4 regions of the Yersinia sp. 2541 StPb PI genome follow, and region 2 is predicted to be linked to each of the others. Evidence: predicted binding sites of a transcription regulator. Region 2 holds the regulator's gene; each other region holds the start of a gene.

Region 1 (3,207 bases), 730 kb from region 2:
AAAATCAGCTATATTTAATTACTTTTTAATATACCCAGAGCTATTGGTATTGCCGGTAGAGCGCCGACTCCCCTACTGATGCGTCAGTTACCCAGAGGATCGTACTTTGCCGTTAGACGCCCTTTTGGCTCGGTGCTAAAATCGCTTAATAAAATTCATCTGCCAAGACTTTATCTCCTTCATATTCATGCCAGGGAGTGAGTTGACATTGATGTTATTCAGCCTTTTATGTATGTAAGGCTGTTCAGGAGTTACTCATGCCATTGGCTATTATCGCACTCACCATTGCTACCTTTGGCATTGGTACCAGCGAGTTTGTAATTATGGGGTTATTGCCGGAAGTTGCCCATGACTTGGGGGTCAGTATCCCTAAAACCGGGATGTTGGTTTCTGTTTATGCCATGGGTGTGGTAATCGGCGCACCTTTATTGGCTATTGCAACGGCGCGAATCCCGCGTAAATCCACACTTTTGGGTTTAATTGTCCTGTTTATTATTGGCAATGTCCTGTGTGCATTGGCACAAACCTATAACTTATTGATGGCTGCCCGTATTATTGCAGCGCTCTGCCATGGCACTTTCTTTGGTTTGGCATCGGTGGTCGCCACTGATTTGGTCCAACCTAACCGCCGGGCGCGGGCAATAGCATTAGTCTTTATGGGTGTCACACTGGCAAATGTACTTGGTGTGCCATTAGGTACAGCAGTTGGACAAGCTTTTGGTTGGCGAGCCGCTTTCTGGGGTGTCAGTGCTATTGGTATTGTAGCTATCATCGCGGTAATCGCCTGGTTACCGAATAATATTCCGATGAAGAGAATCAGTCCTAAGCTGGAATTCAAAACCCTGATGCAGAAAAAAGTGCAAACCGCCTTACTGCTATCAGTATTAACCAATGCCAGCCTGTTTACTGTTTTCACTTATATTGCACCATTATTGCGTGAGGTGACGCGAGTTTCTGAACATGGCGTTACTGTGGTGTTATTGATTCTTGGGGTTGGGTTGTCCATCGGCAGCGTGATGGGAGGTCGTTTAGGCGACAAAAACCTGGTGGGATCCATGACCCGACTAATCGCCATACTGATAGCTATCCTGCTGGCGCTGCATTACACCATTGGTTTCTATTTACCGGCACTACTGACATTGTTTATCTGGAGTATTGTGGCTTTTGCCTTGTGCCCAATGTTACAACTATTAGTAGTGGATCAGGCCCGTGACGCCCCTAATCTGGCATCAACCTTTAACCAAAGCGCGTTCAATTTAGGTAATGCATTGGGCGCCTGGTTCGGTGGCACCTTGCTGGCTTTTGGTCTGCAATTACAGCAACTTCCGCTGGCTGCAATGGTCGTGATGGTTATCGCACTGGTCACTATGTTGCGTTTAAGATTGCATTTCCGTCGAACGGCAATTGTAAAACCCATCAATTAAGCAATCAATTCATCTTGCCCTACATATCTGTGGGGCAAATGCGCCGTTGCAGCCTATCGCACTCTTTTTATGCAAATAATTATCATTAACATTGGTTGATGTTATAGTTTATCCCTTTATAAGCCACAACCTCTGCTGGCTGATGACCAAGAATAAAACATCATAGGATAAGAAGGATAAACTGTGACCATAGGATCAACCGCAGCAAAACCCACACATCGCCCAGTTCCACCGCGTCTGGTTCAGGTGAAAAAGATAGTGGATACCTCACCGCATTTACGTCGAATCACCTTCCATAGCCCGACATTGCAGAATTACCCGTCTGATTGCGCGGGCGCTCATTTGAAAATCTTCCTACCTTTGGCGAGCCAAACTCAGCCGGAACTGCCAGTACTTGGTGAAAAAGGTCCAATCTGGCCTGCCGCCGAGGTCCGTCCGATTGTTCGAACCTATTCTGTTCGTGCTTCTCGCCCAGAACTGGGTGAGCTGGATATTGAGTTTGCTATTCATGATCACCGTGGTCCGGCGGTCGATTTTGCCCGCAATGCCAAAGTCGGTGATTGGTTAGGGATTACCAATCCTGGTGGACCGGAAACTATGTTGCCAGCAGCGGCATACAGCTATCTGGTGGGTGACCCCGCCTCACTGCCCGCTATTGCCGCCTTACTGGAAACCCTGCCTGCAAATGCCGAAGGCCATGCCATCATCCGTGTAGATAGCCCGCAAGATGTATTGAATCTGATTAAACCTGCCGGGTTGGAACTGAGTTGGGTCATTGGGGGTACGGAAAAAACAGGTGATGTGATAACCCAATTCTGTGCGCTGAATCTGCTGATGGAAGAGTCAACATTCTGGCTGGCGGGAGAAGATAGCATGGTGGTGCAATTGCGCCGTTATCTGCGCCGAGAAAAAGGGTGTGAGCGGCAGCAACTTTATGCTGTACCCTACTGGCGCGAAGGCCTGAATGAAGAAGATTATCACCATAAGCGCCATGAAGTTATGGACAATATTGACGAGTAAGATTAATTAATATCTGTAAAATCAATGGACATTACCCTGTAGTGTCCGTTTTCATAGCTATTTTTTTACCCTTTCCAGTTAAAACCTTGTAAATTTTCTGCGACAATTCCCTGTTATTTGTTAGTCTTAAAGCTACTTAGCCTACAATATGGCACTTAATTATCATTAAATGGCTCTAATGCCCGTTTAATGCAGTAAAGTTATTAGGAGCGCTCTCGAAATGAAGTCGCAAAATGATCCTGGCCGATCTAAATCTCGCCATCACGAATACTCCCTCATCCTGCCGATCATTGCATTGGTCATTCTTAATATCTGGGGTGATACCAGCAATTTTGCTGCTGTTATTGTTATCAACCTGATCGCACTTGTGGGTATCCTGAGCAGTGCTTTTAGCGTAGTGCGCCATGCCGACGTATTAGCACACCGCCTGGGAGAACCCTATGGCTCTTTAATCCTCAGTCTGTCGGTTGTTGTGCTTGAGGTCAGTTTGATCTCAGCCATGATGGCAACAGGTGATGCCGCACCCGCCCTGATGCGCGATACGCTCTATTCAATCATCATGATTGTGATTGGTGGATTGGTCGGTGTTTCCTTGCTGCTCGGCGGTCGAAAATTTGCTACCCAGCATGTCAATCTGGTAGGCATTAAACAGTATCTGATGGCTATATTCCCGCTGGCTATCATTGTGTTGGTGCTACCGAGTACCCTGCCCGGCGGCAACTTTAGCGTGGCTCAATCACTGGTTGTCGCAGCAATTTCAGCC
Region 2 (3,207 bases):
GTCTGCTTGACCCGACTGATGATTCCAATACCACGTCAGTTCAGTTCTATGAGCGTAAAAGCTATCTCAACCCATGCCTCGACTCTTCTAAGCGGTTTGTCGATAAAGTGATTGGCGAAATGGCGCAGATGCATAAAGAAGCCGGTATGCCACTGACTACCTGGCACTTTGGTGGCGATGAAGCGAAAAATATCCGTTTGGGTGCGGGTTATCAGGACAAAAACGGGCCGATTGAAGCGGGTAAAGGCATTATTGATAAGAGTGTTGAAGATAAACCTTGGGCCAAATCACAAGTTTGTCAGGATATGGTCAAACAAGGCAAGGTGCAGGATGTTGAACATCTTTCCAGCTATTTTGCCATTGAAGTCAGTAAGTTGGTTAATGCTCACGGCATCGAGAAGATGCAGGCTTGGCAGGATGGGTTGAAAGACGCCAAAGACGCCAAAGCGTTTGCCACTAAACGCGTTGGTGTCAACTTCTGGGATACCCTCTATTGGGGTGGTGCTGACTCAATCAATGATTGGGCCAATAAAGGTTATGAAGTGGTCGCGTCAAATCCAGATTATGTCTACTTCGATATGCCATATGAAGTTAATCCGAATGAACGCGGTTACTACTGGGCAACCCGCTTTAATGACGAAGCGAAAGTATTCAGCTTCGCACCAGATAACATGCCGCAGAATGCCGAGACCTCAGTGGACCGCGATGGTAATCACTTTAGCGCGAAAAGCGATAAACCTTGGCCGGGTGTACATGGCATCTCGGGTCAGTCATGGAATGAAACCGTCCGCACTGATGAGCAGATGGAATACATGATCTTCCCGCGGATGTTGCCATTGGCCGAGCGTGCCTGGCATCGCGCTTCGTGGGAGCAAGATTACAAAGCGGGCCGCGAATATCAAGGTGGCCAGACGCATAGCGTCGATACCAAGGCGTTGGACATCGATTGGCAACGTTTTGCCAACATCATGGGCCAACGTGAACTGGCAAAACTGGATAAAGCCGGTGTGTCATATCGCCTGCCTGTCCCCGGTGCTCGGGTTGTGGCGGGGCAGTTGGAAGCCAATATCTCACTGCCGGGCCTGATTATCGAGTATTCAACTGATGGCGGTAAGCAGTGGCAGAAGTATGATGCGAAGGCAAAACCTACCGTGAGTGGCGAGGTGATGATCCGCTCCACCAGCCCAGACGGTAAGCGTAGTAGCCGTGCTGAGTCGGTTAAAGTCTGAAAATTGGTAATATCGAGCTGTGTCTAATGTTATCTCCTGTTTGCTTTATTTTTTGGCCAAACAAATTTAAGTGAAGTTGAGTTGATGGTTTTTCCCCCGGCAGGTCCGGGGTTTTTTTTGCTGTAAAATTGATGCAGCTCGCTAAAGGGGGGAGAGTCAATAAATGGGGGCGATAAACAGTGAATTTGTCACTCAGGAAAGAACAATAACGGGATAGATACCCAATGTTATTGGTGTTGCAGATAGCTAGCAGGCGAACGAACCCAGAACATCGCTAACACTCTAGTGGCTTTCAGTACCAAGGGGATAAATATCAAGGACATAAATAAGAACGACCACCTGACTCCCAACCGAGAGATACTCAGGTATAGAACGGGAAAGGTGGCCATCTTGCTGATAGCTTATGTTAACCAAACAGTAGAACCTATCAATCTGGATTAAACATAAGCCGTAGTGTATTCAGTGCTTAAAATCTTTATAAGATAATGCTTTCAAAGCACATTATCTTTTATCGTGTGCCGACTCGTTTTCACGGCAATCACCGGTCTCACAATGGCCGTACAGATACAGACTGTGATTGGTCAGCTTGATACCATGCTGTTTAGAAATTTCACGTTGAAGCGATTCAATGGATTCATTGCTAAACTCAATCACTTTGCCGCAATCCAGGCAAATCAAGTGATCATGATGATGCTGCTGCGTCAGCTCAAAGACTGATTTACCGCCTTCGAAATTGTGGCGGGTAACAATACCGGCATCATCAAACTGGTTCAGTACGCGGTAAACCGTGGCTAAACCAATCTCTTCACCAATATCGATCAGCTTTTTATAAAGATCTTCCGCGCTGACGTGGTGGCACGCCGGATCTTGCAACACTTCCAGAATTTTAAGCCGGGGCAGTGTTACTTTAAGGCCTGCGTTTTTTAAGGCTTTGTTGTTGTCAGTCATGCGGATTCAGTCCTGTTACTATCGTTTCAAATTAAGGCTGTTCAGCCTATGACATCCGTGGCGCAATAATTACAATTACGTCTCATTATAGAACTGCTAGCCCCAAATGAAAACCGTGGTTGTTAACAAAGATATAATTGCACACTTTGTAAGATTAATCATGCAGTGTATTGATGAATGGGGATAACACATCATTTAAGTGTACAGTGACGAGGGATAAAGTTACAAATTTGTAGCAGTTTATTTTCATTTTGCGCGCAGGAAGATGTGGATATGTGGGCCGCTTAACAAAGCACAATCGGATAGCCGGACGCGCTGTTCACCATGGATGGGAGCTAAAGAGAGAGAAAACAACGTTATGACAAAAAGCACAGCTCAAAAGGATAAAAGGCAACGGAAACGCCCGGCAGTGTTGAACACGACCATAGCGTTTCCGACAGGCTTGATTAACCCACTATCTCAGACAGGCTCAGTTCTTCAGTAATCTGTTTTACCCATGCCTCAACCCGCTCATTGGTAAGTTCTGGCTGACGGTCTTCATCAATTGCCAGACCAATAAAGTGGTCGTCATCCGCCAGACCTTTGGACGCTTCAAAATGGTAGCCCGCGGTTGGCCAATGGCCCACGATTGCGGCACCACGTGGCTCAATGATGTCGCGCACGGTACCCATCGCATCACAGAAATATTCTGCGTAGTCTTCCTGGTCACCACAACCAAACAGCGCCACCAACTTGCCATTGAAATCGATCTCTTCCAGTGTTGGGAAGAAATCATCCCAATCACACTGCGCTTCGCCGTAATACCAGGTTGGGATCCCAATCAGCAAAATATCGAAGCCTTCTAAATCTTCTTTACTGCTTTTGGCAATGTCGTGAACCTCAGCAACATCTTTGCCCAGTTGCTTTTGGATCATCTTGGCAATGTTTTCAGTATTGCCAGTATCGCTGCCAAAGAAAATGCCTACAGTTGCCATATAGCTAAATACCTTTTAAATTCAAATAGTTATGCAAATTACTGAGCGTTCTGCCC
Region 3 (3,207 bases), 3.1 Mb from region 2:
CTGGTGGCTATCGGGAATGGTACGGCATCGCGGGAAACCGAGCGTTTCTTTGTCGAGCTACAGCAACAGTATCCGGCAGTCACCGCGCAAAAAGTGATTGTCAGCGAAGCTGGAGCCTCGGTTTACTCCGCCTCGGAGTTGGCGGCGCTGGAGTTCCCAGATCTGGATGTCTCCATCCGTGGTGCAGTGTCTATTGCCCGGCGGTTACAAGATCCACTGGCTGAACTGGTAAAAATTGACCCGAAATCTATCGGGGTCGGCCAGTATCAACATGATGTTAGCCAAAGCCAACTGGCGAAAAAGCTGGATGCAGTAGTGGAAGACTGCGTAAACGCCGTGGGTGTGGATTTAAACACCGCGTCGGTGCCGTTACTGACCCGGGTTGCGGGTTTAACCCGCATGATGGCGCAAAACATTGTTAGCTGGCGTGATGAGAATGGCCGCTTCCATAACCGTGAGCAATTGCTCAAAGTCAGCCGCCTCGGGCCGAAAGCCTTCGAGCAGTGTGCCGGCTTCCTGCGTATCAATCATGGCAATAACCCGTTGGACGCATCAACCGTGCATCCAGAAGCCTACCCGATTGTTGAGCGCATTTTGGCTGCAACTGAACAGGCATTGCAGGACCTAATGGGTAATGCTACCGCGCTGCGTAATCTTAATGCGCGTGATTTCACCACCGAGCAATTTGGTGTCCCGACGGTCACCGATATTCTACGCGAGTTAGAAAAGCCAGGCCGTGACCCACGCCCTGAGTTCAAAACTGCAACCTTCGCTGAAGGTGTAGAGACGCTCAATGACCTGACTCCGGGCATGATCCTCGAAGGCTCGGTCACTAACGTGACCAACTTTGGTGCCTTTGTTGATATTGGTGTTCATCAGGATGGTTTGGTACATATTTCATCACTGGCGGATAAGTTTGTCGATGACCCACATAAGGTGGTGAAAGCCGGGGATATCGTCAAAGTGAAAGTCATGGAAGTGGATTTGCAACGCAAGCGCATTGCCCTGACCATGCGCCTTGATGAACAGCCTGGTGAAGGCGGCTCGCGTCGTGGTAACAATGGCGCTAATAGTGCGAATAGCAGCACCAATGGTCGTAATGACAATCGTGGTGCCAGCCAGCCTCGTAACAGCAATGATGCGAACAGTCGCCCAGCAGCCAAGGGCCGGGCAGACAGTAATTCTGGTAGCAACAGCGCCATGAGTGATGCACTGGCGGCGGCATTTAAAAAACGCTGATATCTCTACTCAGGGCCACGTTGGTGGCCCTTTTTTCATTTACGTTTTTGTTTCAAATTATCGCGACATCTTTAATATTTCCTCTCATATCCTTTTCTTCTATAAAGCTGAAGATTTATCTTTTAAATTAATTAGCACGCGATTCTTTTCTGCTGCGAAATGACGTTTACATCATGATTAAATCGGCGTTAATTTAACAATCTATTTAACATGAGGGTTAATTTCGTCAATTATTCACTCTAATTTATAAATAATTATGAAGACATTCTGTGAGTTAATTAAAATCCGAATGTTATTTTATTAAAATGTGAGTGAATTAATTATGTTAACAATCGGTATTTAACTGCCCTAACAGGGCATAATGGAAACATTCAGTTAACTGATTTAACTCATTATTTTCATTTGCGATTATGTTAATTTGATGGTAAAACAAGCATAAATAAAAATCAGACTCATTAATTATACCCTAAATAATTCGAGTTGCAGGAAGGCGGCAAGCGAGATAATCCCGATAAGCTTACATGAGTAAGTGATTCGGGTTAGTGAGCGTAGCCAACACACAGGCAGATGGAAGTATGACGGGTATATAAAAATGAAATAGTAACGAATACTTACCTTTGAGTATTTCACCTTAGTTGAATATGAAAACGATTCTTACTATTATTATTTTATCTATTACCTTTTAGAGTCGTATCACTCTGAATTTTGGTACGCCAATAACGTAATAACAAGAGGCACCTATGCATCTTATCCCGCAGCGTTCCTATAAAATTGTTGGTTTCTCGCCTGAAATCAGCCCGGCTTACCGGCAGAAATTATTGTCACTGGGTATGCTGCCCGGCTCTTCGTTTAATGTTGTCCGCCTCGCGCCATTAGGTGACCCCATTCAGATAGAGACCCGCCGCGTCAGTCTGGTGCTACGGAAAAAAGACTTAGATCTGCTTACGCTGGACTTGCAACCCTAATATTGCGGGTCAACATCCTATTTTGGCTGCCGGGCTGCGTGTCAAAGCCCCCCTGCGTAGTCTGATTTTAATTTACTAATATCACGTTGGATCATGAAAGCACTCACAATCGGCCTGATCGGCAATCCCAATGCAGGTAAAACCACCCTTTTTAACCAGTTAACCGGTGCCCGCCAACGGGTGGGGAACTGGGCCGGGGTTACGGTGGAGCGCAAAGAAGGCCATTTCACTACCGCGCAACATCAAGTGACATTGGTTGACCTGCCGGGAACCTACTCCCTGACCACCATTTCTGAGCAAACCTCGCTGGATGAGCAAATTGCTTGTCACTACATTCTAAGTGGTGAAGCTGACCTGCTGATTAATGTCATTGATGCGGTGAATCTGGAGCGCAATCTCTACCTGACACTGCAACTGGTTGAATTGGGTATTCCCTGTATTGTGGCGCTCAATATGTTGGATATTGCCAAAAGCCAACATATCGATATTGATATCAAGGCATTATCTCAGCAGTTAGGTTGCCCGGTTATTCCGCTGGTCTCCACTCGCGGGCAGGGTATCAATGAATTAAAAAGCAGTATTGATGAACTTCAGCCGATTCCCTTTAAGGCTTTGGTTAACTACCCGCCAGTGCTACTCAGTGAAGTAGATAAGTTGGTACAGGCCATGCCTGAGTCCTGGCCGGTACAGCAGCGCCGTTGGCTGGCACTGCAAATATTGGAAGGTGATATCTATAGCCTGGCACGTGCAGGCATAGCGCCCTCAATCGTGGCGCTAGCGCGTGAAAATCTGCGAGCAAGCCAACACGAAGATCCCGAGCTGGTGATAGCCGATGCCCGCTATCAAAGTATTGCCCGCATCTGTGATGTGGTCGGTAACTCGCAGCAAGCGGAACCGAACCGCCTGACACAAGCGCTTGATAAAGTGATCCTTAATCGCTGGTTAGGTGTCCCGATCTTTCTGTTTGTCATGTATTTAATGTTTGTCTTAGCCATCAATATCG
Region 4 (3,207 bases), 1.0 Mb from region 2:
CGGAATAGAGTGAAGTGCTGCCCGGCGGCTGATATTTGATACCGACTTCATACTGCTCGCTGGTCATCGGTTTCAATAAGTTTTGTTGTGCATCTGGGAACAGACTTGGCGTGATGGCCTGACTGTAGCTGACATAGGGTGAAATGCCGCTGTCGAAGCTATACAGTAATGACGCGCGCCCACTGGCATGTTTATCGGTGCGTTCATCGGTACTATTGGCAGTCTTATTAATGTTTTCAGTTTTCATCCGGTCATAACGACCTGATAGATTCAGGTGCCAATTATCCAGCGTCATTTCATCTTGCAAATAGATGCCACTCTGTTCATAACGGCGGTTTAAATAGGAGGTGTTGATGCCCGGAGTGGTCAGCAGATAATCGCTATAAAGCGTGCTCCCCGCCGAAATACCGGTGTAAGGGTTCAGTGTGGTCGCAAAAGCGCTGTCGCTGCGCAGATTATTGCTGAACTTCTGGAAATCAAAGCCCAGCATCACTTTATGTTCAACTGCGGCGGTAGCAAAATCAGCACCCAGTTGGTTATCAATAGCAAACGCGTTGAGCGAGGAGTCCTCACCGGAATAATAGCGATTCATCAGAGTGCGATCGCTATTCCATCCTCCCTGATAAACCTGTTCTAACTGAGTATTGGAATGGGTGTAACTGGCATTCTGGCGGAATGACCAAACATCATCAAATTTATGTGAAAATTCATAGCTATAGATTTGCTGCCAACGTTTAAATACATTGTGGTTACTTTCGCCATCAAAGAAGCCACGGCTTAATTTCTGCCCATAGATGCTACCATCAGCCGGCACCGAACTGTGGTAACCACCAGAAGGGTCTTTTTGCAAATTAGCCCGCAATAACAAAGAGGTATTCTCATCCGGCTGCCACAATAATGAGGGTGCGATGGCATAGCGTTCTTCACGCTGATGGTCGTACATGGTGTCACTGTTACGGGTAATCCCGGTGAGGCGAAACGCCCAATGCTCGGATATAGCATCGGTATAATCAAAGGCAACCGCTTGTGTATTGTTATTACCGGCCGTCAGGCGGAAATGGCCTTCAGAAGTAAACTGTGGGCGTTTAGATGTCATCATCACCACACCACCGGGGATACTCTGACCATACAGTGCCGAAGAGGGGCCTTTGATGACATCAATGCGCTCCAGGAACCACGGGTCTACTTGCAACACGTTAAAGCTGCCGCCGTCACTGAGTAAGCGCAGACCATCGAGGAAGGTATTGTTCACATCACCGCCATGGAAACCCCGCAGTGCGATGGTGTCATAGCGGTTGGCTCCGCCGGAAAAACCGGTGAACACGCCAGGAGTGTAATTCAGCGCCTGATTAATCGTAGCGACATTTTGGTCATCCATCTGCTGACGCGTCACCACCGATACCGCCTGGGCGGTAAGAATTAAGGGTTGATCAGTTTTAGTCGCCCCTTTGGTGGTTATCGCGGTGTAGCCCGAGGTCGGGAGATCAGCAGCATTACCTGCTTTGGCCGTGACTTCTATCGTATCTTCAGCCAGCGAAGCGAAAGGAATACACATCGCCAATGAACATAAAATAGCAGAACGCTTTATGACAAAAACCGAAAACATAGTTATCTTCCCCAGATAATTAGGCATATAAAATAGATGGTTATAATCAGCATCCATTGCTATTTCACAGCGCAATAATATTGCCTGCGTGCCACATATCGTGGGTCCATAAGTTCAGCGCACAATCTATTAAATGAGAGTGTTAATTTCAATGATAATTATTATCTTTATCATTTGAGTGAGAGGAGTAATTATCGGAGTAAGATTATTCCGTAAGGTGCAGAATGTGCCACAATGGCCGTCAGGCTGGCTTTAACAGCACACCTATCGGATTTTTGGGTTAATTGTGGCACTCACTTTCAGGCTGATCGGTTTTATGAAAAAGATTGGGTACGTTGTTGCACGTAGAAATTATCCGCTGCTGTGGCTGCTGCTAACGCTTATTTTTGCGTCAATATCAGGTACCAGCGTTGCCGCCATAGCATCAGATGCTACGGCTGAAAACAGTGAGGTGCCAGTAAAACCGGCAGTATCAGTACAACTGATTAGCCTACAAAAACAGTTGGATAAGCTGAAACAGAGTGTCTCTGCCAGTACCTCCGATAACCAGTTGAGTGTGCTAAACGAGACCGCACTGGCACTGGCGCGTGATGCTGATATCTTGATAGCCGACCTGAAGCCCAAGCGGGAACAACTGCAAACACAGTTGGAGGTTTTAGGCCCGTTACCTGCCGCCGGAGCATTGGCAGAGACCCCAGTAGTCGCCCAGCAGCGGCGGATATTGAATACCCGTAAAATCCAGTTAGATGGCCAGAATGATCAGGCCCAAGCTATCAAAACCAACGCGGAAAACCTGGCAACACAGATCATCGCGTTACGGCGCACCGCGTTGAAATCACAAATTGCCTTAAATTCTGGCAGCATTTTGGGTGCGAACTTCTGGGCACCGATCGTCAATCCCAATGTTGACGATGACCGCCGACTGAAAGATTTTACCCAAGAGCTGGCCGATGCCTGGAGCGCCGCCTGGGAACCCGAATGGCGTTTCGGCACCACGATGTATCTGCTGCTAGCACTCTTAATCAGCATATTTGGTTTTAAATTTCTCGATGTGCTGACCGCCTGGTTTTGTACCAAATGCTTACCACCAGGCCCGCTACGCCGCAGCTTTATGGCCTCAGCCACCACGCTTTGTACGGTGTTGATCACCGTCACAGTGGCGCAATGTATCACTCAAACCTTTACTCGCACGCCGGATGTCTCACAGGTAGTGATGGATTTTGCGCTGGCATTTGTTCAGCTCATGTTCTTCTCCGCTTTAATCGCGGGCCTTGGGCGGGCATTTTTATCCAACCAACGCCCCTCATGGCGGTTACCTGCCATCGCTGATGAAGTGGCCACATCACTGAGACTATTCCCCCCTCTGCTAGCCAGTTGCATCATGATTTTTGGTGCCCTTGATCAGATGAACAATATGATCAATATCAGTGTGTCTGGGGCAATTTTTAGTAATGGTATTTCGGCGCTGCTGGTGGCGCTTACTGCGGCGATTATTCCGTTACGTGCTAATCGGGTACGGCGTAATCTGGTGGTAAATGGCGAAAAACCTGAAGCCTATTCCACGCTAGCGGGATTGATTCATTTCGCCATCGGCATTACGG

Evidence for each region. The regulator Fur, encoded in region 2, represses iron uptake genes when iron is present. The targets are predictions, from matches to a motif close to ATAATAATGAGAACNACTATCAA.
Region 1: the regulator Fur is predicted to act here: its motif matches at 1,494-1,516, upstream of V1953_RS11410 (siderophore-interacting protein).
Region 3: the regulator Fur is predicted to act here: its motif matches at 1,881-1,903, upstream of feoA (ferrous iron transporter A).
Region 4: the regulator Fur is predicted to act here: its motif matches at 1,758-1,780, upstream of V1953_RS19400 (TonB-dependent siderophore receptor).

Annotation. Positions count from the first base shown of each region.
Region 1 covers NZ_JAZGQB010000001.1:2,563,600-2,566,806, forward strand. Annotated here, with positions in the region: gene V1953_RS11405 (MFS transporter) at 258-1,424, shown strand; gene V1953_RS11410 (siderophore-interacting protein) at 1,608-2,444, shown strand; gene chaA (sodium-potassium/proton antiporter ChaA) at 2,665-3,207, shown strand, end outside.
Region 2 covers NZ_JAZGQB010000001.1:3,292,867-3,296,073, reverse strand. Annotated here, with positions in the region: gene V1953_RS14895 (beta-N-acetylhexosaminidase) at 1-1,229, shown strand, start outside; gene fur (ferric iron uptake transcriptional regulator) at 1,731-2,177, opposite strand; gene fldA (flavodoxin FldA) at 2,624-3,151, opposite strand.
Region 3 covers NZ_JAZGQB010000001.1:231,391-234,597, reverse strand. Annotated here, with positions in the region: gene V1953_RS00905 (Tex family protein) at 1-1,239, shown strand, start outside; gene feoA (ferrous iron transporter A) at 1,980-2,204, shown strand; gene feoB (Fe(2+) transporter permease subunit FeoB) at 2,298-3,207, shown strand, end outside.
Region 4 covers NZ_JAZGQB010000001.1:4,329,986-4,333,192, forward strand. Annotated here, with positions in the region: gene V1953_RS19400 (TonB-dependent siderophore receptor) at 1-1,606, opposite strand, end outside; gene V1953_RS19405 (DUF3772 domain-containing protein) at 1,893-3,207, shown strand, end outside.